4 regions of the Novosphingobium sp. BAM6 genome follow, and region 2 is predicted to be linked to each of the others. Evidence: riboswitches for the same ligand, from Rfam matches in the RefSeq annotation. Region 2 holds a riboswitch; each other region holds the start of a gene.
The links. A riboswitch is a leader RNA that binds a small molecule or an ion and turns the genes downstream of it on or off. The one in region 2 is predicted to bind cobalamin.
Positions count from the first base shown of each region.

Region 1: it holds a riboswitch for cobalamin, as region 2 does, so the genes downstream of both, AC3EC3_RS14215 (acyl-CoA thioesterase) here and AC3EC3_RS01230 (TonB-dependent receptor plug domain-containing protein) in region 2, are expected to answer to the same signal.
Region 3: it holds a riboswitch for cobalamin, as region 2 does, so the genes downstream of both, cobW (cobalamin biosynthesis protein CobW) here and AC3EC3_RS01230 (TonB-dependent receptor plug domain-containing protein) in region 2, are expected to answer to the same signal.
Region 4: it holds a riboswitch for cobalamin, as region 2 does, so the genes downstream of both, AC3EC3_RS08745 (HoxN/HupN/NixA family nickel/cobalt transporter) here and AC3EC3_RS01230 (TonB-dependent receptor plug domain-containing protein) in region 2, are expected to answer to the same signal.

Region 1 covers NZ_JBYNTR010000004.1:207,365-214,943, reverse strand. Annotated here, with positions in the region: gene AC3EC3_RS14220 (epoxyqueuosine reductase QueH) at 1-645, opposite strand, end outside; gene AC3EC3_RS14215 (acyl-CoA thioesterase) at 642-1,442, opposite strand; cobalamin riboswitch at 1,549-1,761, opposite strand; gene AC3EC3_RS14210 (methylenetetrahydrofolate reductase) at 1,767-2,666, opposite strand; gene AC3EC3_RS14205 (flavin reductase family protein) at 2,698-3,189, opposite strand; gene AC3EC3_RS14200 (methionine synthase) at 3,273-4,304, opposite strand; gene AC3EC3_RS14195 (DUF1852 domain-containing protein) at 4,322-5,302, opposite strand; gene AC3EC3_RS14190 (LysR family transcriptional regulator) at 5,449-6,321, opposite strand; gene AC3EC3_RS14185 (NUDIX domain-containing protein) at 6,383-6,910, opposite strand; gene AC3EC3_RS14180 (lysophospholipid acyltransferase family protein) at 6,928-7,579, opposite strand, start outside.
Region 2 covers NZ_JBYNTR010000001.1:225,946-233,524, forward strand. Annotated here, with positions in the region: gene sucD (succinate--CoA ligase subunit alpha) at 1-807, opposite strand, end outside; gene mdh (malate dehydrogenase) at 848-1,810, opposite strand; gene AC3EC3_RS01220 (hypothetical protein) at 2,233-2,571, opposite strand; gene AC3EC3_RS01225 (cell wall hydrolase) at 2,801-4,036, opposite strand; cobalamin riboswitch at 4,239-4,464, shown strand; gene AC3EC3_RS01230 (TonB-dependent receptor plug domain-containing protein) at 4,571-6,478, shown strand; gene AC3EC3_RS01235 (ABC transporter substrate-binding protein) at 6,475-7,419, shown strand; gene AC3EC3_RS01240 (FecCD family ABC transporter permease) at 7,416-7,579, shown strand, end outside.
Region 3 covers NZ_JBYNTR010000002.1:410,811-418,389, reverse strand. Annotated here, with positions in the region: gene cobN (cobaltochelatase subunit CobN) at 1-1,752, opposite strand, end outside; gene cobW (cobalamin biosynthesis protein CobW) at 1,782-2,864, opposite strand; cobalamin riboswitch at 3,058-3,290, opposite strand; gene AC3EC3_RS10580 (SDR family NAD(P)-dependent oxidoreductase) at 3,251-4,111, opposite strand; tRNA gene AC3EC3_RS10575 (tRNA-Gly) at 4,319-4,392, opposite strand; gene AC3EC3_RS10570 (Fe2+-dependent dioxygenase) at 4,536-5,213, opposite strand; gene AC3EC3_RS10565 (catecholate siderophore receptor Fiu) at 5,305-7,579, opposite strand, start outside.
Region 4 covers NZ_JBYNTR010000002.1:15,917-23,495, reverse strand. Annotated here, with positions in the region: gene AC3EC3_RS08765 (RNA-dependent RNA polymerase family protein) at 1-157, opposite strand, end outside; gene AC3EC3_RS08760 (helix-turn-helix transcriptional regulator) at 245-466, opposite strand; gene AC3EC3_RS08755 (hypothetical protein) at 602-1,246, shown strand; gene AC3EC3_RS08750 (TonB-dependent siderophore receptor) at 1,659-3,797, opposite strand; cobalamin riboswitch at 3,978-4,228, shown strand; gene AC3EC3_RS08745 (HoxN/HupN/NixA family nickel/cobalt transporter) at 4,414-5,445, shown strand; gene AC3EC3_RS08740 (LysR substrate-binding domain-containing protein) at 5,601-6,539, opposite strand; gene AC3EC3_RS08735 (FUSC family protein) at 6,539-7,579, shown strand, end outside.

The DNA of each region.
Region 1 (7,579 bases), on a different contig from region 2:
GCCATAGAACAGCTTGCCGATGTCGATTTCCGGGCGCCCCTGGCTGACGCGGTGCGCATTGCTGTCGCGCAGGGAATAGACGCAGCCGCAATACTCCTGCTGGTAGAACCGCTCGCGTTTGGAAATCTCGATCATCCGCGCGGCCCCGCCGCCTTTGCGCCAGTTGAATGTCCAGTAGGCGATGCCGGGATAATGGGCCGCAGCCCGTTCCCCGCAGTCGTTGATCTGCGTCATGTTCTTCCAGCGCGAGATTCCGAGCGAGGACGTGATGACCGGGAACCCCTGCTCATGGGCGTAAAGCGCTGTCCGCTCGAAACGCATGTCAAAACACATGGTGCATCGCTCGCCGCGCTCGGGCTCCCATTCCAGGCCACGGGCACGCTTGAACCAGTTGGCGGTATCGTAATCGGCATCGATAAAGGGAACCCCGTGCTCTTCGGCAAACCGGATGTTCTCGTCCTTGCGCAGGAGATACTCTTCCCTGGGGTGGATGTTGGGATTGTAGAAGAAGATCGTATAGTCGATTCCGCTCGCGCTCATCGCCTCCATCACCTCGCCTGAGCACGGCGCACAGCAACTGTGCAGGAGCACCTTCTTTTCTCCCGCCGGCGGAGCCAGCATCGGGCGATCGAGAGAACTCATCATAACACCTTTTCATTCCGAATGGAGGTTGGTCGCCCGGACTCATCGACGGCTACCATGGTGAAGCGCGCCGTGGCGGCATGGCGCCGCACGCCTGTCAGCAGGACTTCGGCCCAAAGATCCACATCGACCGTCATCGAGGTGCGCCCGGCCCTGGCGATCCGGGCGACCAGTTCGATCATTTCGCCTTCTTTTACCGGCGAGCGGAAATCTATGCGCTCGGATGCCGCCATGACGATCACGGCACGCGCATGTCGCGTTGCCGCGATGAAGGCCGCCTTGCCCATCATCTTCAGCGCATCGCCGCCATAGAGCGTGCCGTAGTGGTTGGTCTGCTGGGGAAAGATCATCTCCACCATGCGCAACCCGTCGGCTTCGTCGACGCTTTGGCTGGCCCCTAACGGTGGCAGCGGGAGGCGCACGCCCGGCCCCTTGACCGCGACCAGCGTAAAACGCCCACGCGTGCAGCGCCGCCGCTCACCACTGACGGGGACTTCGGCGACCAGTTCCACCTCGACATCGAGGGAACTGTTACCGACCCGAACCACGCGGGCGGTGGCCTCGATCATGTCGCCGACGCGGGCGGGGGCCTCGAAGTCGATTTGCTGGCTGCATGCCGTGACGAAAGGCGCGCGGCCGTGACGTGTCGCAGCCAGAAAGGCGACCTTGTCCATGTGCGCCAGGGCCATTCCGCCAAACAACGTACCGTGATGATTGGTGTCGGTGGGGAACACCATGTCGATCAGTTGAACGCCTGTTCCCGTCACCATGATGCTTGCTTCGTCAGCTTGCGTGCCCATCGTCTCAGCCTGTTACAAGGCGAAGCAGACAGACGAACGCAAGTGCGTCACGCATCGAAGAACCCGGCGCGCCGCAAGAGCGTCTCGCCCGGACACCCCGCCGGAGGAACGTTATCGCGTCGCTGGCAGGTCTCCTGGCTCGCGGGTCAACGCTGACGATCCGGCCTTCCCGGCGGCGAAGCCACCAGTGACATTATTGGATCGCCCGCTCGCCGCTTACAGTTGCGGGGGCAGCGCCGGCATCGCACCGGCTTCCCATCTTAGCCCCGACCCACCCTTTTCAGAGCAAGGAGGGGGAACCTCGACAGGAGCGGTAAAAGGCATTCACCCTGCGGAGTCAAGCTCGCGAACCGGCAACGGAGCAAGGCCTGCATAACGCTCGATCCAGTCCACTGTCCTGCCAGTTCCGCCGAAGGGATAGAAATGCAGGCGAACCGAGCCATGCTCGGCGACCAAGGTTGTCGACAGGCAATTGAGGAAGCTTTCCGGTCCCGCACTTCCCAACAGCTTGCCAATCGAGATGCCGTATTTCGACAGGATCGATGCAGAGGCGCCTACGCCACATCGGGCCGCAAAGCGCATGAGAGTGGCGACGCCCGCAGGGCCTGGAACGCCGATCCGGACCGGGCAGTCCAACCCGCGTTCACGCAACACCTCCAGCCAGACCAGTATCCGGTTGGCATCGAAAGCGAATTGCGTAACGATAAACGGCATCATGCCGCGATTTGCAATGTCGGCGCACTTGCTCTCGAGCACAGCCCAGCATTGATCCTCATCCATCGCCGCATGACCTTCGGGATGGCCCGCAATACCGATATGCGTGATCCCGTAACGCTCGAACAGGCCGGTAGCGATCAGCGATCCGCTGTCAGCAAACGGGCCTTGGGGAGTGGATGGATCGCCCCCCAGAACAAGGCAATGCGTGAGCACAGCATCGCCGCAAGCCGCCAGAATGCCTTCAAGAACCGTTGATGACACCATTCTCCGGGCTGAAAGGTGCAGCACAGGCTCAAAGCCAAGGCCCCGCACGGTGCGCACCGCAGCGATCCGTTCTGCGTCACTTTCCCCCGGCAAGTACGGGATGAAGACCAACGTACCGGGGGTGATACCCGATGCAGCCAGCGTGAGGCCCGGCATGTCCTTTGCCGTCACCTCCAGCGAATAGCCGCTCAAGAGACTTTGCGCGATCGCTGCCGGGTTGGAATGGACGGAAAGACCAGCCATCGCGCTTGAGTTTGCCTTTTCAACGCAAATGTCAGGCAGACATGGCGCCAAACTGGCCGCCATGATACACCAGAGGCTTCGCGGCAGGCTCGCTGTCGAGATAGCGGACCTGACCGACAAGCAAGACATGGTCGCCTGCTGCTATCTCCTGAGCGACGTCGGTCACAAGAACAGCCGCCGCGCCACGCAACACAGGAAGGCCGTGCTGTTCGTGGAACAGGTCCGTCAACGCCTCGTTCGAGCGGCCTGCGAAATGCAGCGCATGGTCGCGCATCGCATCGGAAAGGATATTGACCGCATATCGCCCGGAAGCGCGGACCTTGGGCAACATTTTCGAACGGTTGTCGATCGAGATGCAGATCAGGGGCGGTTCCAGCGAGACCGACATGAAAGCGCTGACCGTCATGCCGTGATCCCCCTCGGGCGTGCGGGTTGTGATGACGGTGACGCCTGTCGGGAAACGGCCACAGCAATCGCGCAAGGCGCGCGGGTCGATGGTGTCGATTTCGGCGATGTCGGACATGGGGCGGCTTTGCTGCTGTAATGGGATGGAAGAACGCGGACCGGTCTGCCCGCAGGCAAACCGGTTCCGAGTACGATCAAGGGTTACGCGACCCCAAGTTCCTTGCGAACGATCGCGGCACCGGCGCCAAGCGCGTTCAGCTTGCCGCGCGCCACTTCGCGAGAGAGCGGCGCCATGCCGCAGTTGGTCGAGGGATAGAGCTTGTCGGCATCGACGAACTGGAGAGCCTTGCGCAGCGTGTCCGCCACTTCCTCGGGCGTCTCGACCGTGTCGGAAGCCACGTCGATGGCACCGACCATCACCTTCTTGCCGCGGATCAGTTCGATCAGGTCCATCGGCACGTGCGAGTGGTGGCACTCCAGCGAGATGATGTCGATCTTCGACTTCTGCAGATTGGGGAAGGTCTCCTCGTACTGCCGCCATTCCGAACCCAGGGTCTTCTTCCAGTCGGTGTTGGCCTTGATGCCGTAGCCATAGCAGATGTGGACAGCGGTTTCGCACTTCAGCCCTTCGGCGGCCTTCTCCAGCGTGGCGATGCCCCAGTCGTTGGCTTCGTCGAAGAAGACGTTGAAGGCAGGCTCGTCGAACTGGATGATATCGACGCCCGCAGCTTCCAGTTCCCGGGCTTCCTCGTTGAGGATCCGGGCAAATTCCCAGGCCAGCTTCTCGCGGCTCTTGTAGTGGGCATCGTAGAGCGTATCGATCATCGTCATCGGGCCGGGCAGCGTCCACTTGATCGGCTGATCGGTCTGGGCGCGCAGATACCTGGCATCCTCGACGAACACCGGCTTCGGGCGCGAGACGGCATCGACCACGGTGGGCACGCTGGCATCATAGCGATTGCGAATGCGCACGGTCTCGCGCTTCTCGAAATCAACGCCGCTCAGATGCTCGATGAACGTGGTGACGAAGTGCTGGCGGGTCTGCTCGCCATCACCGACGATGGTGATGCCGGCCTGACGCTGATCGTCCACGGCCAGACGCAGGGCATCCTGCTTGCCGGAGACGAGTTCGTCGCCCTCCAGCTTCCAGGGAGACCAGAGCTTCTCCGGCTCTGCAAGCCAGGAAGGCTTGGGAAGGCTGCCGGCGGTCGAGGTAGGAAGAATTTCATTCATAAAAGTTACGTCTCAATTCAAAGGGCGTACTGGGCGGACCACTGGTCGAGGAAAGCGCGGTGCGGCTTGATGAAATGCTCATCGGTAAACCGGCCCTGCTCGGTAGCCAGGCGAGCGCGTTCCTCGCGGTCATAGACCACCCGCGTGTTGGAATAGTCCTCATGCTTCAGGCTTGGCCTGAAGACTTCGCCGGCCACCGAGTTGGCGTTGTAGATTTCGGGACGATAGATCCTCTGGAAAGTCTCCATCGTGCTGATCGTACCGATCAGTTCCAGATTGGTGTAATCGTTGAGCAGATCGCCGAAGAAGTAGAACGCCAGCGGGGCGACGCTCTTGGGCGGCATGAAATAGCGCACCTGCATGCCCATTTTCCGGAAATACTGCTCGGTCAGCGAGGGTTCGTTGACCGCGTACTCAAACCCGAGGACGGGGTGCCGGTTCGCGGTACGGTGATAGACCTTGTTCTCCGAGACGCTGAGGCAGACCACCGGGGACTTGGCGAACTGCTGCGTGAAAGCGGGGGATTCGACCAGCGCCTTGAAGATCTTTGCGTGCAGTTCGCCAAAATCGCCGGGAATACCGAAACCCGAACGTCCCTTGTTATACTCGGGCAGCAGAACGCTGAAGTCATAGTCCCGCACATAGGACGAGAAGCTGTTCCCCACGATGCCATCGATCCGCGCATCGGTCCTGCGGTCGAGGATCGTCGTCTTGAGAACCTCGATGGTCGGGAAGGTCTTGCCTTCCTCCTCGATATGCAGCTCGGCGGAAATGATGTCGAGTTCGACCGTATAGCGGTCATTCTCGGGGTTATCCCACGATGCAAGATCGTTGAAGCGGTTGTCGATCATCCGCAAGGCATTGCGCAGGTTCTTCTGTCGCCATTCGCCGCGTGCCAGATTGGCGAAATTGGTGGTGAGACGGGTGCCGTCAGCCGGCGAGTAATCCTCATCGAACCGCGTGCGCGAGGTCGTGAAGGTGAAATCCTTGGTCGTCATGAGCGGGGTCCGGTTTCTCGATCAGGGTGCCGCCGCCTGCCTTCAACAGCAGGGCGGTGCTTGCGAGGCCGCTATCCTGAAGATCGAACATGAACTCAAATGACAATAATTTGAAAAACCATGACGCACCGTCATGTTGGCACGATTCAGACCCGGACGGTCGCTGCCAGATCCACGAAGGCATCGAGATAACGGGGGGTAGCCCCGATGCGATGCCCCAGATGGATCGACTTGAAGATGCCCCTTCCGATCCGCACTCCCTTCACGCCCTGAACCCCGCGCAACAGCCAGTTGGGCGTCGCGCTGACAGCGCGGCCCGAGGCCACGAGGCGCAGCATCAGATCCGTCGTCTCGACGGTCCGGTGACGGCGCGGCAAGGCATGGGCGGGGACGAGGAACTGGGTGTAGATGTCCAGCCTCTCGGGCGAGACGGGATACGTGATCAGGGTTTCGGTTGCGAGGTCTGCCGGTTCGATCCGGGCCTTCCCTGCGAGAGGATGGCCCTCCCCCACAGCCAGCACCAGTTCGTAATCGAACACGGACCGGTACAAGATGCCCGGCCGATCGATCGGGTCCGGAGTGACGAGAAGGTCGATTTCATGTCCCAGAAGCGCGGCCAGCCCGCCGAACTGGAATGCCGTCGTCACATCCAGTTCGACATCCTCCCATTCGGCGAGAAAGGGGTCCACCACCCGCATCAGCCAGTCCTGGCAGGGATGGCATTCCATCCCCACCCGGATCGCCCCGCGGCGCCCGCGCGCATAATCTTCCAGGACCGCAGCACCATGCTCCAGTTGCGGCAACACGCGCTGCGCCACGCTCAGGAGATATTCGCCTGCCTGTGTAAAGCGCAACTTGTGCCCTTCACGCTCCCACAGCTTGACGCCGTAGCGATCTTCGAACCGTCGGATCGCGTGGCTGACTGCCGATTGCGAGAGGCACAACTGCTCTGCCGCCTGGGTAAGGCTGCCGGATCGGCTGATTTCGCGCAAAATCGCAAGGGGCTGTAGCTCGATCATTGAACATGAACTTTTGTCATGTTCTGATTGTGTAGTCTAGGTTTACGACGCTGCGTGAGCGTCAGCTATCCCTGCGTGTTGACCCCAAACCGGTCAGTCGTCTGCCGGCCAGAACCCTACCACCCCCCAGTCCCGTCACGCCCTTGCGGTATTCCTCGATGCGGCGGCGGGTGGCGGGGGAGGTGGTGTCGGGGAGGTCGTCGAGCGCGAACCAGCCCGCTTCGGCGATTTCCAGCGGGTCGGCTTTGGCGAGATCGGCGGTCGGCAGCGCGTCGGTGCGCACGGCGAAGATGACGATGTGGTCGTCCTTGCCCTCGCGGCGGCTGTGGTAAACGCCGAGCACGCGCTCGATCACCGGATCGGTGATCGCCACTTCCTCGCGCAACTCGCGCAGCAGGGCATCGGCGATACTCTCGCCCTTCTTCACGCCGCCGCCGGGCAGATACCACTGCGCGGTGTAGGTATGCCGCACCAGCGCGACCCGGCCCTGCGCGTCCGTCAGCACCGCGCGCACGCCGATGGTGCGGGGCTTCGTCACGCGCCAGAACAGGCGGGCCAGCGATCCGATCAGCCGGTGATGGAAAGCCATGACCGGATGCCTTCTTCTTACCCGTTCAGCGCGTTGATCGCGGCGAGCACTTGCGCTTCGGCTTCGGCGCGCGGCAGGCCGGGCTCGATCCGCGCGCCCACCCGGAAGGTGATCACGCCGGGCTTCTTCCAGAGCCGGTGATAGAGCCGCCCGCTGTCGACCGCGATGGGCACCACCGGCACGCCGATCATCTTGTAGAGCCCCGCAAACCCCGATTGCAGTGGCGGCCTTTGTCCATGCGGCACGCGCGTCCCTTCCGGAAACAGCACCAGCGCGCGGCCCTCGGCGGCGAAGGCGCGCCCCTGCGCCACCATCGCGCGCAAGGCCTTCGCGCCCTGATCGCGCTCCACGGGGACCACGCCATAGGCCAGCGCGGCCTTGCCCCAGCCGGGCAGGCGCGTCAGCTCGGCCTTGGGAAACGGCGCGGGACGGTCGAACAGCAGCGGCAGGTCGATCGCCTCGAAGAAGCTCTCGTGCTTCATCGCCACCAGCACGCCGTCGGTCGGGATCTGGCCCTCGACCCGCACCTCGATGCCCAGCAGCATCCGCGCGCAGCCCCGGTGGAACCCGGCCCAGTGCGCGACCATCCGCACCAGCAGATCATGGTCGATCCGCGCGGCGACCAGCGTCACCAGCACCATCGCCAGCGTGCCGAGATAGAAGATGATA
Region 2 (7,579 bases):
GGCTGCGATCTTGTCTTCGGCGCCGCCCTGGCCGCCCGAGACGATGGCGCCTGCGTGGCCCATGCGGCGGCCCGGAGGCGCCGTGCGACCGGCGATGAAGCCGACCATCGGCTTCTTGCGGCCCTTCTTGGCCTCGTCCTTGAGGAACTGGGCTGCTTCTTCTTCCGCGCTGCCGCCGATCTCGCCGATCATGATGATCGACTTGGTGGCGTCGTCGGCGAGGAACAGTTCCAGCACGTCGATGAAGTTGGTGCCGTTGACCGGGTCGCCGCCGATGCCGACGGCCGTGGTCTGGCCGAGGCCTGCGTTGGTGGTCTGGAACACCGCCTCATAGGTGAGGGTGCCCGAGCGCGAGACCACGCCGACCGAACCCTTCGAGAAGATCGAACCGGGCATGATGCCGATCTTGCACTCGCCGGGGGTCAGGACGCCGGGGCAGTTCGGGCCAATCAGGCGCGACTTCGAACCCGAAAGCGCGCGCTTCACCTTGACCATGTCGAGAACGGGGATGCCCTCGGTGATCGCGATGATGAGTTCCATCTCGGCGTCGATCGCCTCGAGGATCGAGTCGGCGGCGAATGGCGGCGGCACGTAGATGCACGATGCGGTCGCACCGGTCGCGGCCTTGGCTTCGGCAACGGTGTTGAAGTTGGGCAGACCGATGTGGGTCGTGCCGCCCTTGCCGGGGGTCACGCCGCCGACCATCTGGGTGCCGTAGGCGAGCGCCTGCTCGGTGTGGAAAGTGCCGGTGGCACCGGTCATCCCCTGGGTGATGACCTTGGTATTCTTGTCGACGAGAATGGACATTAATCGGCTCCTTGGGGAGTCAGTGGTATATGTTCAGGGATCAGGCGAGCGAGGGATCGATGCCCTTGCAGGCCACGAGCAGTTCCTTGACCGCGTCGACCGAGACCTGGAGGTTGCTCTTGGCTTCCTCGTCCAGTTCGATCTCGATGATCTTCTCGATGCCGTCGGCACCGATCATCGCCGGAACGCCGACGTAGAGGCCGTCAACGCCGTAGGCGCCGTCGACATAGGCCGCGACGGGCAGGATGCGCTTCTGGTCATTGAGATAGGCTTCGGCCATCGAGATGGCGGAGGCAGCCGGTGCGTAGAACGCCGAACCGGTCTTGAGCAGGCCGACGATCTCGCCGCCGCCCGAACGGGTGCGCTGCACGATGGCGTCGATCTTCTCCTTGGTGGAGAGGCCCATCTTGATGAGGTCGGGAACGGGGATGCCGTTGACGGTCGAGTACTGGACGACCGGAACCATGGTGTCGCCGTGGCCGCCGAGCACGAACGTGTTCACGTCGCGGATCGAGACGCCGAACTCCCAGGCGAGGAAGGTCGAGAAGCGGGCCGAATCGAGCACGCCGGCCATGCCGACGACCTTGTTCGCGGGGAGGCCCGAGAACTCGCGCAGTGCCCAGACCATCGCGTCGAGCGGGTTGGTGATGCAGATCACGAAAGCGTCGGGGGCGTTGGCGGCGATGCCTTCGCCGACCGACTTCATCACCTTGAGGTTGATGCCGAGCAGGTCGTCGCGGCTCATGCCGGGCTTGCGGGCAACGCCTGCGGTGACGATGATGACGTCGGCGCCGGCAATGTCGGCATAGTCGTTGGTGCCGGTGATCTTGGCGTCGAAGCCTTCGACCGGGCCGCACTGCGACAGATCGAGCGCCTTGCCCTGCGGGAGACCTTCAGCCACGTCGAACAGGACGATATCGCCCAGTTCCTTCTGTGCGGCGAGGTGTGCCAGCGTGCCGCCGATGTTGCCGGCGCCGATGAGGGCAATCTTCTTACGAGCCATTTTGCGTTTTCGTCCTTCCCAAAGGCGGGACTGCCGGACCTGACAGCGATCTGCTTCGTCCCGCAAAGGCAGCCGCCGTTTGTTTCGGGAGCGGGCAGTACGCCCCTCACGCAGCTAATGCAACCGCGAAACGGCGCTCGAAAGCGGAGAATTCCGGAATTTACAGATAATGGTTCGCAGTTGCAATAAGCGCTCAATTGCAAGCGACAATGGCGGGAAACCGCGCGATTCCCGGTTCACCAAGAGATGCGCGCAGTTGCATCGGGACGCAACCTGCCTCGGACGAGGCGGGGGTGATCCGCGTCGGGCGGCGTTTGCTGCAACTGCCGTGACGCCCTTCGCGCGCGTCGCGGTTGTATGGCTGCCAGAGTCGCGCGGTGAAAGGGCAAAGTGGAGGGCTGCGAGAAGGTAGAACCGGGGAATCAGGCGCGGGCGAATCCGCGGGCGGCACGGCGGTCGAGCTGCCGGCAGATGTCGATCCAGTGGTCCGAGCGAGCCTCGTCGCCGTCGCGTCGGGCGGCTTCGGCCCGCTCTCGGGCAATGCGCGCGGCGGCGAGGCCGTGGTCGGCGAAATGGCGCAGGGCGCATTCGAGCTGCGGATCGATCAGGGCGACGGGGGGCGTAGACGTGTCAGACTTGTGCGGCGTCGCAGCGTGCCGAAGGGCATTGTCGTTGGCGCCATTGAGTGGCGCGCTGCCGCACAGGGCCCGGGCAATAGCCGGACTTGCCCCACCGAAGGCGGGGGAGAAGCGGATAGTCATGGCGTCGCGTACCCTGTCTTGCGGCCGTTCGTTTATGGCCGGTTGTCTGTGATTGGCCCCGTTGAACCCCTCAGTAGCGCGGTAGGCGCTAAGCCTTCCTGCATGGGGATGGTTGACCAAATCTTGCCAGCTTCTCGCACTTGCGATGAGGCGAGTCGCCCGTGCGTCGATCCGACCGGCGTGCCGCTGTTCGAAATGAAAAACGCAGCGGGGCGCTATTGTCCGGGCGTTATTGTCCGGGTTGGGCGATCCAGCGGCCGGAATTGGCGTATTCGTCCTTTACGCCGGTGGTCTGCGGCAGATTCTGCGCACGGTACAGATCCTCGCCGCCGCGCGCGCGCACCTCGCTGGAGTAGAGCGGGGTGGGCGGCGTGGAGGACGGGGCAGGCGTGGCCGTCATCGCAGCCGGGCTGGCCGAAGCTGCGGGCGCAGGCGCCATCGCGGCATAGGCCTTCTGCAGGGCGACGGGATCGGAGGCCAGCGTATCGGCGGCCCGCTGGGCGGGCGTCTCCATCCGTCCGGGCACCGGCAGCGGTTCGCCGCCGTGATAGACGAAGCGGAAGGTCGCGGCGCCGCCTGCCGGGCCTTGCAGGGCGTAGAAGCGGTGCGCGCCGATGGTTTCGAGGTAGTGCAGGCTGTCCGCCCAGTAGGGATGCACCTGTACCGTATGATAATGCGTGGCGAGGCCGATCGGCGTGTAGACGTAGCCCGCCAGTGCGGCAGCGGCCACGGCACGGGCACGGTCCCAGAACAGCGCCACCGGTTTGCGGCCCAGCGAGCCGTCGCAGGTAAAGGTGAACTGACAGCCCCCGCCCGCTCTCGTCGCGCCCTGATAGACCACGCCGCACACGGTGTTGGGGAAAGCGGGGTGCGCCACGCGGTTGAGCACCACTTGCGCCACCGCGCGCTGCCCGGCGTCCGGCTCGCTCGCCGCTTCGTAATAGACCGCCTGTGTCAGGCACTGGAGTGCGCGCATGTGATCGAGCGGGGTGTCGTCGATGATCATCGAGCGTGCCGCCGGGCCGGTGCTGCCGGGCAGGCCATCGCCAAGGTCGGCGCCGTCATCCGCGTCGGAGTGGATGCCGTCGCCGATCTGCGGTGTGGGCGGGGCAAGGTCGAGGTAATAGAAGGCGGCGCCGGGGAACGAGCCTGCGGCGGTTTCGAACGGCATCGGCGTGACCTGCCCGCTGTCCTCCTCGGCGGCGGGGAGGCGGAAGGGCTGCCAGTCACCGGGCGCGGCGAAAGCGGGGATCGCCACGAGCGCGAGCACGGCGCTTGCCAACGACCAGCGGCGGCGCACGATGCGCTGGCGACGGCGCCCGGTGCCGCGAACCACCCGCCCCGCGAAGTCGCGCGGGCGCGGCTCCCATGCCGGCGTTCCGGCGGGGGTGCCGTCAGCCTCGGGAAGCGTCCTTGCGGGCGACGCGCTGCGCGCGAGGCCGGGAGGGAGCCAATGGGTCGTCACGTCTGCTCTTCGCGCTATGCCTTGCTGTTCACGCTGTCTGCGCGCCCTATACGCGTTCGGGAGAGCTTGCGCATCTGCGCGCGCTGGCCTGTCCCGAAGCTGCACAGTGTCGCTTTATGGCCGCGCTATACACGCAAAGGTCTTAACGAGAGCCTCGCAAGGCACGCCTGCGCTTGCCAGATTCCGGGGCGGGCGGTAACGCGCATGTCACGTCATGGGTTTTCGCGGGTCGCCTTTCAGGGGGGAGGCACGCGGACTAAGAGGGAAGCGGGTGCGGGGATCGGTCCCCAAGGCCCGCGCTGTCCCCGCAACTGTGACCGGGGAGCCCGCGCTTCCATTCGGCCACTGGATCGTCCCTCGATCCGGGAAGGCGGCAGGCGCGACGATGATCCGGGAGCCAGGAGACCTGCCGATGACGGTCGTTCCGCGCCGGACGGGGAGTTCCGGAGATGCAGCGGGCACGCGCCGGGCAAAGCACCCGCGTGCGGCCTCCGCCATGAACGGCATATTCGTTCAGGTTTGGAGGACTATTACGTGAAGACCCTTTTGCTGCTCGGCACTGCGCTGGGCCTGTCTGCCGCTGCGCCTGCTTTCGCGCAGGATGACAACGCCGCGATCACCACGGCGGACGCCGTGCGCGACGATCATATCACCGTGCTCGCCACCGGCAGCGCCACCAGTGTCGACAAGGCGGGCCAGCCCATCGACGTGATCGGCGCGGACGAGATCGACAGCGTGCAGGGCGCGGACATCAGCCGCGTGCTGGAGCGTCTGCCCGGCGTTACCATCGCGCGCAACGGCGGTCTCGGTTCGGCGACCAGCCTGTTCGTGCGCGGCGCCAATTCGCAGCAGGTTCTCGTCATGGTCGACGGCATCCGCGTGGCGGACGTCGCGGCGACGGGGGGCGGCTACGACTTCGGCAACCTGATGACCGGCTCGATCGGCAAGATCGAACTGCTGCGCGGTTCGAACTCGGTGGTCTGGGGCTCGGACGCCATCGGCGGCGTGCTCAACGTGACCTCGCGCGATGTCAACGGTGTGGAGGCACGCGCCGAATACGGTTCGCGCAACACCTTCGACGGGCAGATGAGCGCAGGCGTTTCCGGCGACACCTACGGCGTCACGCTCGATGGCGGCTATACCCGCACCGACGGTATCTCGCAGGCCGCCATCGGCACCGAGGATGACGGTTTCCACCAGTGGCGCGTGGGCGGCCATGGCCATGTCGAACTGATGCCGGGCCTCACCGCCAGCCTCGCCGGGCGCTATACCGAGGGCAAGCTGGACATCGACGGTTATCCCGCGCCCAGCTACGTGACCTTCGACGATACCGACGATTATCAGAAGACCCGCGAGATCGGCGGACGCGGCGCGCTCGACTGGACCGGCGACACGCTGAGCCTGGGCGTTGCCTACCAGCTGTCGGACACCCGCCGCCGCTACTATGGCGAGAGCTACAACTATTGCGGTTCGGACAGCTGCTACTTCACCCATGGCCAGAGCCGCCGCGCCGAGCTGACCGGCAGCTGGAATGCCTGGCGCGACCTGCGCCTCGATTTCGGGGCCGATCACGAATGGTCGCGCATGGACGAAAGCGACGATGCGCGCCACCACGCGAACCTCTCCAGCGCCCATGCCTTGCTCGGCTGGTATTCGCAGGTGGTCAATCTGGCAGCGGGTGTTCGCTATGACGACCATTCGCGCTTTGGCGGGGCCTGGACCTTCGGGGCCAACGGTTCGGTCGCGGTCGTGGGCAACTGGCGCGTGATCGCTTCGTACGGCGAGGGCTTCAAGGCGCCGTCGCTCTACCAGCTCTATTCGAACTACGGCGATACCTCGCTCAAGGCCGAGCGCAGCCGGTCCTACGATGCCGGGATCGAGTATGGCGACCGCAACGGCCCGCTCTACTTCGCGCTCACCGGCTTCCGCCGCGACACCCGCAACCTGATCGACTTCGTCTCCTGCGTGGGTGACGAACAGTGCGAGGCGCGCCCCTATGGCCTCTATGCCAATGTCGGCAAGGCGCGGGCGACGGGTGCGGAGCTGGAACTGGGCGCGCAGGTCTCGCCCGCGCTTCATGCCCAGGCGGTCTATACCTACACCAGGTCGGTCAACCGCACCTCGGGCGATGCGAACGAGGGCCTCGACCTTGCCCGTCGTCCGCGCAATGCGCTGACGCTCTCGCTCGACTGGACCAGCCCGCTGCACGGTCTCAAGCTGGGCGGCGATCTGCGCATGGTCAGCGACAGCTGGAACGACGCGGCCAACACTACCCAGATCGACGGCTGGGCGACCGGCACGATCCGCGCCTCGCTGCCCATCAACGACAAGGTGGAAGTCTTTGCACGGGTCGAGAACGTCACCGACGTGAAGTACGAGCTTGTCACCGATTATGGCACTGCCGGACGCTCGGTGTTCGGCGGCATCCGCGTGACGATGTGATCCTGACGCCTCCCTTCGCCTCGCGCCGGGGGGAGGCGCACGGCCGGCGGCGGGCGCGCGTGCTGCGCCTGTCGCTGGGGCTTGCCGCCGCAGCATGTCTTGGCGGTGGACTGTTCGGATACTGGTTCCGCGAACCCGTCCCTTCGCGCACCATGGCTCATCCCGCGATCGTTTCTATCAATCCCTGCACCGATGCGATCCTTGCCGAAGTGACCGCACCCGGCCAGTTGCGCGCAATTTCCGATTATAGTGCCGATCCGGCGTCGAGTTCGATGGACCTGGCGATAGCGAGGCGCTATCCCGCCATCGGAAATTCGGTCGAGGAAGTTATCGCGATGCAGCCCGATGTGGTGGTCGCGAGTTCCTTCCTTGCGCCGTCCACCCGTACGGCGCTTGAGGGATTGGGGATAAAGGTCGTGACGGTTCCCATTGCGTCCAGTGTGGCGCAGTCAGAAGCACAGGTGCGGATGCTGGCGGATGTCGCCGGCAACCGCGCGCGCGGCCAGGCACTGGTCGCGCGCATCGATCGTGCGCTCGCGGCTGCCGCACCCTCTGCGGGTTCGCGCAAGGTCGCTGCGTTGATGTGGGAAACCGGCGGCATCGTCGCGGGCAGCGATACCCTGATTTCCGAACTGATGGAGCGTACCGGCTTTTCCAATGCCGCGACGGCCGCCGGTTTCACGCAGGCCGACTTCGTGCCGCTGGAACAGGTGCTGGCCCATCCGCCGGGCGTGATCCTTGCACAGAGCGGGCCGGAAGGCGTGCGTGACCGGATGCTCGACAATCCGGTGCTGAATGAGCTTGCCGATACGCCGCGCGCGCAAGTGCCGGGAAATCTGCTGTGGTGCGGTGGCCCGACGATCGTGCGCGCTGCCCGGCGGCTGGCGGCGATCCGTCGCAGCGCGCCGGTGCAGGCCCTCGCAGCCGGGAGACATCCTTGAACGTCCGCCTGCTGCTGAGCCTGAGTGGTCTGCTGCTTATCGCACTTCCTCTCTCGCTGCTGACCGGCCGGGTGTGGTTCAATCCCTTCGATCCCCACGTTAACCATGTTTCGACGATCCTGATGGACCTGCGCCTGCCGCGTGCGCTGCTGGCGGTGGC
Region 3 (7,579 bases), on a different contig from region 2:
GCGCTTGGCCTGCGCGGCCTCGCCCGGATCGTTGACGATGAAGGGATAGACCACCGGCAGCGACCCGATCAGCGCTTCGGGCCAGCACGCGCCCGACAGCGCCACCGCCTTGCCCGGCAGCCATTCCAGTGTGCCGTGCGCGCCCATGTGGACCAGCGCATGAAGCCCCTGCGCGCGCAGCCACAGGTAGAACGCCACATAGCCGTGGCGCGGACAGCGGGTGGTGTCGTGATAGTCATCGTCGCGCGCGGCCACATCGCCCCGCTCAGGCTGGAGCGCGAGGGTGACGCTGCCGCAGGCAATGGCGGCGAAGTGGAAATGCTCGCCCTGCACCGCCGGGTCTGCCTCTGGCTGGCCCCAGACGGCGAGGAGGTCTTCCCTCAGCGCGGGATCGAGCGTTTCCAGCGCGGTGCGGTAGGCGGCGAGCGGCCAGGTCAGGGTTTCTGTCCGGAGTGCCGTGGCGAGATCGTCAGCCGGGTCCGTATCGTATCCGGCCTCGGCCAGATCGTGCAGCACCGCCTCGGCGGAGGCCAGCGCATCGAGGCCGACGGCATGTGCCATCTGCTGCGCCTTGCCGGGATAGGTCGAGAGCACCAGCGCCAGCTTGCGCGCGGATGGCGGCGTGCGCGCGAGATCGACGGTGGCGGCAACACGCGCGACGATGGCGGCGATCCGCTCCGGGTCGGCACGGTGGATGCTGCGCGCGAGGCCGAGGTCGGCGTCATGCTCGCCCGCCTGCTTGAAGCTGGCGACGCCTGCGAACAGCCGCCCGTCGATCTCGGGCAGGACGACATGCATGGCAAGGTCGGCGGCAGAAAGCCCGCGCGTGCTGCCTGCCCAGCCCTCGCGCGGGGCGGTCGCCAGCGCGATCTGGAACACCGGCACGCCTGCGGCGTCGAGCGGCGAATGCCCGGCCTCGTCGCGCGCGGAAAAGGCGGTGGCGTTGACGATGGCGGCGGGCTTCAGGCGCGCGATCCAGCGCTCGACCTGCGCCCGCGCCGTGGGCTCCTTCAGCGACGGCACGTAAAGCGAGAGCGCACGGAACCCGCGCGCCTCGAACGCCGCATGCAGCGCCGCGAAAGGATCGACATCGTGCGCGGCCAGATAGGCGCGGTAGAGCAGGATCAGCGCGAGCGGGCGCCCGTCAGGGTCCACATCGTCAGGCACGACATCATCGGGGTCGCACGGCCCGGCCTGCGGATGCCAGCCACCGGCCAGCGGCAGCGGTACACACTCCGACACCTCGCCGCGATACCCGGCCCCCACGCGCGCCAGCAGCGTCAGCGCCCCGCGCGCCGCATCCGCGCCGCCTGCCTCGCAACGGCGGGACAGGTCCGCCAGCACCTCGGGCGGCAGGGTGGAAGCGCTTTCCAGTCGCGCATCCTGTTGTCCGTCCCCCGGCAGCACCGCCAGCGCGATCCCGCGACGGCGCGCGAGCAGTTCCAGCTGTTGCAGGCCATAACGCCAGTACGGCGCCCCGCCGATCAGCCGGACGAGGATCGCCTTCGCGCCCTCCAGCGTGCGCTCGACATAAGTATCGACCGACAAGGGATGCAGCAGTGCTGCAAGGTTCGCCAGCCGCAGCGTCGGGAACTCCGGGTCGGCCGCGCGCGCCGCGTGCCAGCCGCCCGCGAAGGCGCCGAGGTCGCTGTCGGAAAACGACAGCACCACGAGATCCGCAGGCGCCTGCCCCAGATCCTGCGGGATGGCGGTTTCCTCCATCCCGTGCGTTTCGCGGAAGATGACGTGCATCGGCCCTGCTCGCCTTGCCGGAACCCCGCTCAGCCGATCAGCGCGGCGCGGATCGCTCCGGCATCGATATCGGCACGCTCGGCAATCGCGACCAGCCGGGTGACGCGCGGCTCGTTCGCCTCCCAGCGACGGTCGTACTGCTGGCGCACCCGCGCGCCGACCGCCTGCACCAGCAGCCGCATCGGCTTGCCCGCCACCGCGACATGGCCCTTCACGCGCAGGATATTGCGATCGCGCGCCAGTGCCTCGATGCGGCGGATGAGGTCTTCGGGATCGGCGATCTCGCCGCCCGTGATCACCACGCTGTCGAAATCGTCATGCTCGTGCTCATCCTCGCCATCGTGGTGCGAGGGGCGCGCGGCCAGATCATCCTCGGCAGCCGCTTCGAGGCCCAGGATCACGCGCGGGTCGATGGCGCCTTCGGCCAGCTCGATCACCGGCACCTCTCGCGGCATTTCCGCTGCGATCACCGCGCGCGCGGCCGCCACACCCTCTGGCCCCGCCAGATCGACCTTCGTCAGCAGCACGATATCGGCGCAGGCGAGCTGGTCCTCGAACACTTCGGATAGCGGCGTCTCGTGGTCGATCCCCGGATCGGCGGCGCGCTGAGCATCGAGCGCTTCGGGATCGGGAGCGAACCGCCCGGCAGCGACCGCCTCGGCATCGGCCAGCGCCAGCACGCCGTCCACCGTGATGCGGCTGCGGATCGCGGGCCAGTCGAACGCCTTGAGCAGTGGCTTGGGCAGCGCGAGGCCCGATGTCTCGATCAGGATATGATCGGGGCGCGGCTCCAGCGCCAGCAGCGTCTCGATGGTGGGAATGAAATCGTCCGCCACGGTACAGCAGATGCAGCCATTGGCCAGCTCGACGATGTTCTCCGCCGGGCAATCGGGGATCGCGCAGGACTGGATGATGTCGCCGTCGACACCCATCGTGCCGAACTCGTTGACCACCACGGCCAGACGGCGCCCGCCTGCATTGCGGATCAGGTGGCTGATGAGCGTGGTCTTGCCCGCGCCGAGGAACCCGGTGACGATGGTGACGGGCACTTTGGCGAGATTGGTGGGGGCCAGATTGGTCGGGGCAGCAGACGGCGATCCGAAAGCGGACATGGCAACAGTTTCCCGCGCGCCTTGAGCGAGACACGCAGCGGGACTTGCCGGAAGCCCTGCTTCCGACCGGCGCGCGACGACGGGCGGGCGCGACAGGCACCCGTGACCACGCAACCGTGCAGCCCCAGCCGCACCGTTTCGTCGCTCAGACGGAAAACTTCACCGTGCCAAGGCCATCCCCTGGACCTGGGCAAGAGCGACCGGAGCGCCGGCAGGTCTCCTGGCTCGCGGGTCACAGCTTGATGCACGCCTTCCCGGATGCGCGGAGATGTTCCGCGCGGGTCCAGTGGCTGCCCCCTCAAGGAGAGCCTGTGCATCGCGCTATCCGCTTACAGTTGCAGGGACAGCCGCGGATTTGGAAGCGAACTTCCGCACCGCATTCCCGATTAAGCCCCTTGTCGGGGCACCGGCGCGATCTGTTCGGAGCACAGGCGAACCCGCTCTCCGAACGCCCGGATAGACGAGGCCGACGCGAATGCCAATCCGCTTCGGCCCGCCCGATGTGCAATCTCTTGAAACGATTTCTCAGAGTTCGCTTGAAAATTCGCGGAACGCGAATTTTGCGGCACCGGCCCCACGTCTTCCGGCGTCCCCGCGCGGCCCAGCATGGTGTGCGCGGCGACCATCTTGTTGACCTCGGGATTGTCGCGCACGACGCCGCCGCTGAAGTCGGTGGCGATGGCGCCCGGCGCCACGGTGTTGACGACGATGCCGCGATCGCCCAGCTCCACCGCCATGTTGCGCGTCAGCGCCTCGACCGCGGCCTTGATCGGGCCATAACCGATCCGTCCGACAAACGGCACGCGGGCCAGCCCCGAGGAAATGTTCACGATCCGCCCGCCGTCATTCAGCAGCGGCAGCAGCGCCTGCGTCAGGAACATCGGGCCTTTCAGGTGGACCCGGTAGAGCGCGTCCATCTCGGCCTCGGTGATAGTTTCCAGCTTCGCGGCGGACGATGTGCCCGCAATGTTCGCCAGATAGTCGAACCGCTCGGCACCCCATGCGGCCAAAGCCTCACCGACCTTGCCCGCGAAATCCGCAAACGAAGCGGCATCACCCACATCGAGCGGCAGCGCCAGTGCGGGCGCCCCTGCGACCTCGGCCAGCGCCACGACCTCTTCGGCCGCTTCCCGGTTGGCATTGTAGGTCAGGATCGTTGCGACGCCGCGCGCGGCGAGGCATTGCACCGTATTGCGACCGATCCCCCGGCTACCGCCGGTAACGATCGCGATCTTGCGTTCGGACATGGAATGAACCTCTTTCATCTTGCAGGGCAGGAAGACCCGATCTCTCGGGAGCTCTGCAATCCTTGCGCCGCGGAAGCGCGAAGATGAATGTCGGAAGCAGGCGATTTCTTGCCTATTCCTGCTTGCAAGACACGGGCGGGCGATAACCACGCCAAAAGCGGCCAACAGGCACGGCCTGTCAGGTAAAACATTGAAATATCAAGAAATTGGAGCGGGTGAAGGGAATCGAACCCTCGTATTCAGCTTGGGAAGCTGCTGCTCTACCATTGAGCTACACCCGCATCCGGGCCTGTTTCGGCCAGTCCGACTGCGCGCTGATGCAGGCCAGCCGTCGGAAGGAGATGGCGATTAGCCGATTGCCCCTGCCTCGTCGAGGCGAAATTCGCCCTTCGCCTTGTCGAGACGCAATTTCGCAGTCCTTGTCTCAGGTATCGGACCAAAGTCGCAGCAGGTTGTGGTAGACACAGGTGAGTTGCAGGATCGCGTCGGCATCGGCGCCGTCCATCGTCAGCTTCTGGATCGAGGTGTCCTGCTCGAACAGCATCCGGCGCTGGGCATCGTCGCGCACGAGACTCTGTATCCAGAAGAACGAGGCGAGGCGCGCGCCTTTCGTCACCGGCTCCACGCGATGCAGGCTGGACGAAGGATAGATCACCGCATCGCCTGCGCGGTGGGCCACGCGGTGTTCGCCGTAGGTATCGCTGATGACCAGACGCCCGCCCTCGTACTCGTCGGGATCGTTGAGGAACACGGTGCAGGAGACGTCCGAGCGTAAGTGCTCGCCATCGCCCAGGTTCATCACCGCGCCGTCGATATGGAAGCCGTATTCACCGCCGCCGGTATAGCGATTGAAGCGCGGCGGCAGGATCTTGCGCGGCAGCGTACCGGCAAAGAACAGCGGGCTGCGACGCAGCGCCGCCAGCATCGCCTTGCCCAGTTCCTCCTTGAGCGGCGAGGCATCGGGCAACTGCTGGTTGCGCTTCACCTGCGCGCCTTGCGCGCCCACCGTCTCGCGCCCGTCCGCCCAGTCGGCAGCATCGAGCCGACGCCGGAACTCGGCCACTTCATCGACGGTCAGGACATTGGGAATGTGCAGCAGCATGACGGGTATGGCCTTCGATGGAAGCGCGAAAGCGGCAGCCGATCGCTCGCCTGCCGCTTTCGTATTTTGCCGATCCGATGGCGGTTGGCGATCAGAAGTTGAAGTCGGCGCTGAACAGGAACGTCTGCGGCGTTCCCGGCGTATAGCGATAGCCGCTCTTGTTGATCGCCGCGACGTAGTCCTTGTCGAACAGGTTGTAGGCGTTGACGCGCAGCTTGATGTTGTCGGTCAGCGCATAGGACACGATCGCATCGACCACGGTGTAGCCCTTGGTCGAGCTGGGCGAACAGGTCGCGCAGTCGGTGCCGCGCTTCATGCCGCTCATATAGCGAACGCCGCCACCCAGTTCGAGGCCGAACGGCAGACGATAAGTCGTCCACGAGGTGAACGAATCGTCCGGCGTATAGCTGAGACTGCTCGACCCGTCGGCATTGACGACCGGGCCACTCGTTACCTTGGTCTTCTGATGGCTGTAGCCCAGCATGATCGACCAGGCATCGGTTACGTTGCCGATGGCAGAAAGTTCAAACCCGCGCACGCGCTTGGAACCGCTCTGAATATCGTCGAGGTCGGTGGAATCGATCTCGTTGTCGACCTTGGTCTGGAACACCGCACCGTTGACGGCCAGTCGGCCATCCAGCGCGCTCCACTTCACGCCGCCCTCGATGGTCTTGGCCTTCTGGGGCTTGATGCCATCGATGCCGTTGGCTGCCGTGCTCGACGCGCTGAGCGTGAAAGCATCGCCGCCCGGAGGCTGCTGCGAGATCGCATAGTTCACATAGACACTGACCGGCTCGATCGGCTTGACCACAGCGCCCAGCTTCCAGTTGAACAGCGTGCCCTTCTTAGAAAGATCGGCAGAGGTCACGATCGTTCCCGCAGGCTGTCCGGTAGGACACACGATGACGGTACGGCCGGTGCCGCCGCAGGCCGCGCTGCTGAAGTAATCGGTCTTGTAGTGATCGACGCGGACGCCGCCGGTGATCAACAGCTTCTCGTCGAAGAACTTCGCGGTGTCGAACAGGTAGGCCGAGTACGTGTCGGTCTGGCCGCGCGCAACGCCGCCGTTGCGCGAATAGACATAAGTGCTGCCGGTATCGTCCCAATCAGGGTCGTACAGGTTCGCCAGCGGCTCGGCACCCGACGTCGAATAGGCGTAGCTGATCTGCTTTTCGCTGGTGACTTCGAGCCCTGCGCTGAGGTTGTGCTGGACCGCGCCGGTCGCGAAATCGGCGCGCAGGTTCAACTGATCAGTCAGGATGCGATTGCTGATATCCTTGATCGTCGGATTGCTGCGCGCGAGATAGTAGGTGTCAGTCGCCGCGTTGTAGGTGACGTTGGTGGTCGAGCTCATGAACGAGGTCAGCAGGTAATCCTGCGAGGTCTTGCCCCAGCGCGCGGTGTTGGTGAGCTTCACGTTGTCCGAGAAGTCATGCTCGGCGATCAACGTAGCCATGTTGGCCTTCACGTCGTCGTGATCCTGACGCGTACCGTAGAAGTTCGAGGAATTTACGGGGCGATCGGCGATCGCATCGAGAACGCCGCCGGGCGAGATGTAGCCCGGCAGGCCGATGGTCGGCACGAAACCGTCGGGCACGTTGTTCTGATCGACATGCAGGACGTTCAGGTACACGCGGGTCGCGGTGCCAAGGCCGGTGCCGAGCGAGGCGGCAAGCCCGGTGTGGCTGTTGTTAACGTGATCGCGACCCGGAACGTCGCTGTCCTGCCACACTGCGTTCACGCGCAGCGCCGTGTTGGGCAGCGCGGTGAGCGGCATGTTGACATCGACGTTAGCGCGCTTCTGGTTGTCGACGCCGACCGAGGCGATGCCCGAGATCGACTGATCGAGATTGGCGCGCTTCGTCACCATGTTGATGGCGCCGGTGGGCGCGCTGCGACCGTTGTCGGTACCTGCCGGGCCCTTGGTCACTTCGACCTGTTCGGTGTTGAAGATATCGCGCGAGACCGAACCGATATCGCGAACGCCATCGACGTAGATGCTGTTCGAGGTATCGAAGCCACGCATGCGGATGGCATCGCCGCTGGAGGTCGTGCCGTTCTCACCCGCGTAGAAGGTGCCCACACCGGGCGTGTTGCGCAGCGCTTCGGCCAGCGTGGTCGCGCCCTGCTGGTTGAACAGCGTCTTGTTGATCACCTGGATCGTCTGCGGGGTGTCCTGCAGCGGCTGGGTGAACTTGGGAGAGGCAACGCGATCGACCTTGATGCTGTCATCAACGGCCGAGTCCGAGACGGTCACGCCCTGAAGGCGCGTGGCGTTGGTCTCGCTCGGTTCATCGGCCTGCTGGGCCAGCGCAGGCGTTGCGGCCATGCCGAAGCACGAGAGCGCGAGATAGGCGGGCGCACCC
Region 4 (7,579 bases), on a different contig from region 2:
GGATTTTGCGGATCGCATTTCGCTGTGTCCGCCTATCGCTTGCAGCCAACCGTTCCAGTGCGGCATCGCGCCGCTTTCTGATACGGCTCACTTCGGCAATGAAGTCAGGAAACTGCGCCGCAAATCGCTGGTATCGCCATGCTGCAACAGATTGCATCGGCGTTCGTCTGATTTGAGAGGGCTGCGCAGTCGCCATTGCCCCAACATGCCTAGGCGAGGTTACTATCGTCCTAATGCCAACGGCTTAGTTCGGCTCGAATAGATCGCAGATTGGTACGCCTAGAGCCTTAGCTAGCTTGTCCGCTACCACAATCGAGGGGTTCCGCTTGTCGCCCCGTTCGAGCGCCGAGATATAGGTGCGATGAAGGCCCGCATCCTCCGCAAGCTGCTCTTGCGACCGCTCCTGTAAGCGGCGAATGCGCCTGACATTCTTGGCGAACACAATGCAGATCGCAGGCGTAGTCATGCATGCATTGAGCAGAGGAGGGAGACTTCACGCTACATTCCACAGAGTGCGGGGTGCACTCTATCGTCAACATGTGGTTAGCTTTTCCCCTGTATGCATGCCGGACGATGTGGGTTCCAAATAAGGGGATGTCATGTGCTTTACGCTATAGCTATCGGCTCGCTTGCCTTCGTGGCTTTCATGTTAATACGAAATATGACCCGGCAGCAGGAACTGGAGCGTCGGCTTGCTGCGTTGCCGAGCTTCACGCCAGCGCTTCGCTTCAACCAGCCGGACAAAGCTGCTGCGCTCTTGTTGGACCCGGTCAGCAATCAGTTCGCGGTTGGCAGAATTGGCGGAATGGCTCATGTTTATCGCTTCGACCAGCTTGTCGCTGTTGAGGTGGATAAGGATGGTATCTCGCTCGATAAGGCGACCCTTGGAAGCGTGCTTGTGGGCGCTGTCGCAGGGGAAGCTCTGCTCGGCCCGGTAGGAGCGTTACTCGGGAGCCGTGGGGGGCCGAGAACACGGCAAGAGCGGATTAGGCGTCTCAGCCTCAAGCTTCTCACCAACGATCTGCATTCGCCAGTTCAGGAGATCATATTTTTCGAGAGTAAGGACGCCGTGAAAGCTAACGCGCCGGAGTTACGGAAGGCAGCCAAAGTGCTGGATGAATGGCGCGCGCGCTTCCTGACTGTGATGCAAGGCCAACAGCACGCTGGTATCGAGCCTATCGCCAGTCAAGCGGTGAGGCGACCCGAGGGCTTTGGTCGCCGTCGCCCGCTGGTGCAAGGACAATGAGCTTAATTGCTCGGGTTGACTGGCTAACTGACAATTCCACGAAAACGCGTTTTAAGGGTTTTAGCCCCAGCAAATGGACGACGTAACCGTAGAAGTCTGGGGTTTTGGCCGCTCAAGGTGGAGATGTGGTTTGACAACAAAAGCAGGCGGCTTATCAGTCCATTTGGTACTGACTGTGGTACTACGAGCGTGAGACCGGGAGTTCGTAAGTGGCGAAAAACCGGGAAAATCCGGCGTTGGTGCCCTTTCCTGTCGGGTGCGCCATTTCTTTCAGTAATGTGATTGTCGAAGCTTCCTTGGGATGAGGATGTTTCCGGTCGGTCATGTCATAAGCACAGCTGGAAGCAGATATGCGAAAAGGCGGCCTTCCGTTAGGGAAGGCCGCCTTTTCGCATTTTTCAAAACTGCAGGATCAGTAGCTGAAGGTGATCGAGCCCATCACGGTGCGCGGTGCGGCGTAATAGGCCTGTCCCCAGGCGAGGCTGTTCAGGTACTTCTTGTCAGTCACGTTATCGACGACGATCTGGGCCTTGATGCCGTTGGTCACGGTCATCCCGGCCATCAGATCGAGTACGGCATAGTGGCCCTGGCGGACAACGGCGTCGTTACCTTCTGCATCCTGCACCGTGCTGTCGTCGATATGGGTCGCGTTCTGCCAGCGCAGGTTCGCGCCGAACTTGAGATCGTTCAACTGCGGGATGGTGTAGGTCGTGTTGAGCTTGAGCGTGCGGTTCGGGATATAGGTGAAGGCACGCTCGCCATCCGGAGTCTTGAGAGTGAACCCGGTATAGCCGCCGCCCACAGTCCAGTTCGGTGTGATCTTGCCGGCGACTTCGACCTCGAAGCCCTTCGATGTGGTGGTTTGGCCGACGTAATATGTGCCGCCCGCCGGGCCGACATCATCGTCGCCAAAGGTGCCGGCGGCTTCGGCCAGATTCTTCTGGTGCGCGCGGAACAGGGCGGCCGTGGCATAGAGCTTGCCGTCGAACCACTCGCTTTTTACACCGGCCTCGATGCTGCTGCCGGTTGCAGGCGCAAGGCGCTGGTTGCCGGCGTTGACCTCGCTCTGCGGATTGAAGATACCTGTGTAGCTGGCATAGAGTTTCACATTGTGCGTGATGTCGTAGAGCGCGCCGACATAAGGTGTGACCTTGCTGTTCTTGCGCGCTTCATCCACGCCATAGCTGTCGCCGGTGGACTTGAGCCAGGTGGCAGAAGCGCCGGTGATCGCGGTCAAGCGATCCGTGATACTCCAGTGGATGGCGCCATAGACGCGGGTGATACGATCGATCATGCGCGCCTGAAGAACAGGCGTGGGATAGTCGTCCGGTTCCGGAATGGTGACGTTGCCGATTTCGGATACCGCCGGATAATCGGGATAGGTATCCGAAAAGCCTTCGTATTCATGTCCGCTGTTGCGGCCGGTCGAAACGCCGAAGGCCAACTGGTGCTGGCGTCCGAACAGCTGGAACGGCCCCGATGCGTCGAGGTTGTAAATGTCCTGCTTGTAGTCCGTTGGGTAGATCCCGGTCATGCCCGAGATGCCGAGGCCGGTATCCGGATCGGGGTAGCCGTAGGCGTAGAGCAGCTTGGATGTGTACTGGATGCGGTTGAAGGTGTAGGTGCCTTTCACTGACCAGTCGTTGCCGAGATTGTACTTCAGTTCGGCGAATGCGCTCTGGTTGCGGGTATTCCAGTAGGTCCATGGCGCGGCGGTGGAGGCCGAGCGCTTGTAGCTGATCTGGCTGCCGTCCGAATAAGTCATCGGCAGCGCGCCCCACATCACGCCATCGGCGTTATTCTGCTGGCGGCTGTAACCGGCAGTGGCGGTGAGATCCGGCGTCACGTCCCACGCGACTACGGCGCCGATCACGTTGCGGTTGACGTGATAGTAATCGAGGTAGGAATCACTGTCTTCATGCGCGCCGACCACGCGGGCGCGCAGTGTACCCGAAGCATTGAGCGGGCCGGAAATGTCGGCCTCGACACGATGATCGTCGAACGAGCCGAGGTAGCCGGTGACAGAGGCCTGGAAGGTGTCGGTCGGGCGCTTGCGCACATAGTTCACGGTGGCGGAGGGGTTGCCGACGCCGGTCATCATGCCATTGGCGCCGCGCACGACTTCCACCCGATCATACAGTGCGGTGTCCAGACTGCCATAGGCGATGCCGCCTGAGAGCAGGGGCATGCCGACGCCGTCGACCTGGAAGTTGGTGATGGTGAAGCCGCGCGCATCGTATTCCGTGCGGTCCGTTTCTGCCCGCTCCACATTGACGCCCGGCACCTGGTCCAGCAGGTCGTTGACGTTGCGCAGTGAGAAGTCCTTGATCTGCTGCTGGTTTACGATCGTCACCGCTTGCGGTGTTTCGGCGATCGTGAGGGGGAGGCCGGTGGCGGAAGAGATGTCCTGGGTGGCCGGAGCCGTCACGACGATCGATTCGTCGGATTTCTTGGCAGTGTCATTTGTTGCCGCAGCATCATCGGCATGGGCCGTGACGGTCAGCGCGCACGTCGCGACACCGGTGGCCAAGGCGGTCAGAACCCTCTTCATTGGTACATTCCCTTGCAAACAGTTTTTATAAACCCGCGCGCTGGGCCGCTATGTGAAATGGCTTCTGCAAGTCAATATCAAATTTGTGACGTGGTTTTGATTGGCTTTGATGCAGGGCGCTTGTGTTGAACGATACCGCGTCATAGGTACATTCGGTGCGATGGTGGCGGTAACGTCAGCATTGGACAGGATCGCGCCGGTGCCCTGAAAGGGGCTTAATAGGGAATGCGGTGCGGGCGCCTTTCATGCGCCCCATTCCGCAGCTGTCCCTGCAACTGTAAGCGGTGAGCGAGATGCATATGCGCGGACGGGCGAGAACCCCCCGAGCCGCCAGCCACTGGGTCGGACGCTAAATCGTGCGAGGCCCGGGAAGGCCTTGCATCGAGCCTTGACCCGTGAGCCAGGAGACCTGCCGGCGTCCGGTCGCTCTTGCCCGGGTCCAGGGGATGGCCAAGGCACGGAACACTTCCGTCTGAGCGACGCAACGTGCGGCAGGGGCCGCATCGGCCGGGCGGGGCCGGACGCAGGCTGGCGTCCGTCCGGCATGTCTCGCGTCGACCGCTTGCGGCAGGCCCCTGTCAGGTTCGCTGACGCCGACAGAGGTTCCCGTTTCGCCATGGTTGCAAGTTCCTATCCTCCTTCCGTTTCGCTGCGAGGGCGTATCACGCTGCTGTTTGCCGTGCTGGCAGGCGTCAATCTGCTAGTCTGGGGCTGGGCTTTCAGTGTGTTCCATCACAGCCCGGTCATGCTCGGCACGGCGCTGCTTGCCTGGAGTCTGGGCCTGCGCCACGCTGTCGATGCCGATCATATCGCGGCGATCGACAACGTTACCCGCAAGCTCATGCAGGACGGCCAGCGGCCGGTCACGGTGGGGCTGTGGTTCGCGATCGGGCATTCCGCCATCGTCCTGATCGCGGCGACCACGATCGCTCTGGCGGCCAGCTCTATCGAGGATTTCAAGGCCGTCGGGCAATCGGGCGGGGTGATCGCCACGATCGTTTCAGCGACGTTCCTGTTCGTGATCGCGATCATGAATCTGGCGATCCTGCGCGGTGTCTGGCAGCGTTTCCAGCAGGTGCGACGCGGCGGCAGCTATGAAGAGGATGACCTCGACATGCTGCTCGCGGGACGCGGGCTGATCGCGCGTATCCTGCGTCCGGTATTCCGGCTGGTGAACCATGCCTGGCATATGGCGCCGCTCGGCTTCCTGTTCGGCCTCGGCTTCGACACCGCAACCGAAGTGGCGATCCTGGGACTGTCCGGCGCGCATGCGGCGGACGGGATTTCGCTGGTCACGGTGTTGGTCTTCCCGGTGCTGTTCGCGGTGGGCATGGCGCTGGTCGATACCGCCGACGGTGTGATCATGCTGGGCGCTTACGAGTGGGCTTTCGTGAAGCCGATCCGCAAGCTCTACTACAATATCGTCATCACCTCGATCTCGGCACTGATCGCACTGGTGATCGGCTCGATCGAGACGGCGGCGCTGCTGTCCGAAAAGTTCGGGCTGACGGGCGGCGTCTGGTCGGGGGCCTCGGCGCTGTCGGGCCAGTTCAACACGCTGGGCTTTGTCATCATCGGCGTTTTCGTGGTGTGCTGGCTGGTGAGCTATGCGGTCTATCGCTGGAGCGGGCTCGACGCGGAAGGGTAGAAAGAACGCCCCATTGCTGCAACAGATGCAGGATTGTCCTGCAATTGTTTGCATTGCCGTAGGCGCCATTCGGGCGCAAGGGCGCTGGCTTTCCCGCTTTTCCCTGGAAAGTCGCGATGCCTCCCCTTGCGCCTCTCTTGCCTTGTCCCGCGCCGTCAGCCTTCGCCGGGACGCCGGGCCTCCCATGGCGGCGCGGGCGTGAACCGTTCGACGATCCATTCGGCGAAAGCCGTGGTTCGCGCCGGAGCGAGGCGGGTGGAAGGGCGCACGATATGGATGCCGGCCTCGGTATCGAAGCTCCATTCGGGCAGCACGCGCACAAGCGTTCCTGCCGCCAGATCGCGGGCGACGATACATTCGCCGACCCCCAGAATGCCGACATCCGCACGCGCCGCTTCGAGCAGCGCGGCGGTATCGTTGGCACGCAGGGCGCCGCGCACTTCCACGGTTTCGCGCCGCTTCCCGTCAGACAGTCGCCACTCCGGATACGAGGCATAGCCCGTAAACCCGAGGCAGGCATGGGCAGCGATTTCGGCGGGCGCCTGCGGTATGCCCCGGCGTTCGAGGTAGCCGGGCGAGGCGCAGAGGATACGGCGGTGATCGCAAAGCCGTCGCGCGACCAGCCGGTTGTCGGCCAGCACGCCGACCCGCACCGCCGCATCGTAGCCCTCGGCCACCAGATCGACGAAACGCTCGGCGTAATCGACCTCGACCTCCAGATCGGGATAGCGCGCCAGGAAATCGGGCAGCATCGCGGCCAGCCACATGCGGCCCATCGCGGCTGGGAGGGCCAGGCGCAGCTTGCCGCGCAGTTGCACGGCGCCTTCGCTGGCCTCCTGCTGGGCCTCGGCGATCAGCGCGCGTGCGGACCGCAGTTTTTCGACCAGCCGCAAGGCGGCCTCGGTCAGGCGGATGCGGCGTGTGGTGCGTTCGATCAACCTGACGCCGAGCCGTCGCTCCAGCGCAGCGACACGCTTGGACAACACCGTGGGATGTCGCTCCAGCACACGCCCGGCCGCGACAAACGACCCCGCATCGGCGATGGCAAGTAGTGCCGACAGTTCATCGACATGACTGGATTCGAGTTCGACCATTGGACAGCCGCATCTATCGTAGGATCACTGCGCTCGCGCAAGAGACCGACCTGTTCGAGGCGGTCTTTGCGGTAAAGGCCTTCGTCGCGGCGATGGCGGCGCTGTGGATCGCCATGCGGATCGGGCTGGACCGGCCTTACTGGGCGGTCATCACGTCCTACATCACCGCGCAGCCGCTGGCAGGCGCGGTGCTGTCCAAGAGCGCGTTCCGTATCATCGGGACGATCACCGGCGCGATCGTGGCGGTGCTGATGGTGCCGGTGCTGGTCAATGCGCCCGAACTGCTGTGTCTGGGGCTGGCTGGGTGGCTGGGGTTGTGCAGCTATCTCAGTCTGCTCGACCGCAGCCCACGATCCTACTCGTTCGCGCTGGCGGGATATACCGCGGCGATCATCGGCTTTCCTTCGGTCTCCGATCCCGGCCACATCTTCACCATCGCCGCGCTGCGCCTGCAGGAGATTCTGCTCGGCATCAGTTGCAGCACGCTGGTCCATATCGTCGTGCTGCCGACATCGACGCTGGCGCATACCCGGCGCCGGGTCCACTCGATTCTGGGTGACGTGCGGCGCTGGCTCCATGATGCGCTGCTGCTGGCCTCCAACGCCAGCGAGGCGGAGCGGCGCAAGCTGGCGACCGACCTGCACGATCTGCACCAGTTGATCGTCCACCTCTCGTTCGAGAGTGGTTTTCGCTCGCCCACCGCTCGCGCAACAAGGGCGTTGCAACTGGAGCTGTCTCGCCTGCTGCCGTTCATCGGCGGCGTGGAGGATCGTCTGCGCCAATTGGGCGCAGCGGTCCCGGAAAGCGTGGACATGCTGCGGCAGGATGTGGCGCGGGCCGTCGGCGATCATGAGACCGGCCCGGCGGACTGGGATGCCCTGCGGCGCCGGACCCGCGCGCTGATGCCCACGCTTGCGCATCCGCTGCATTGGGAAGATGCGGTGCTGGCGAACTTTCTCGGGCGTCTGGAGATCATGATCGACGGCTGGCACCGCTGCACCACGCTGGCCGGCGCGCTCGACCATGGCGCGCATGATCGC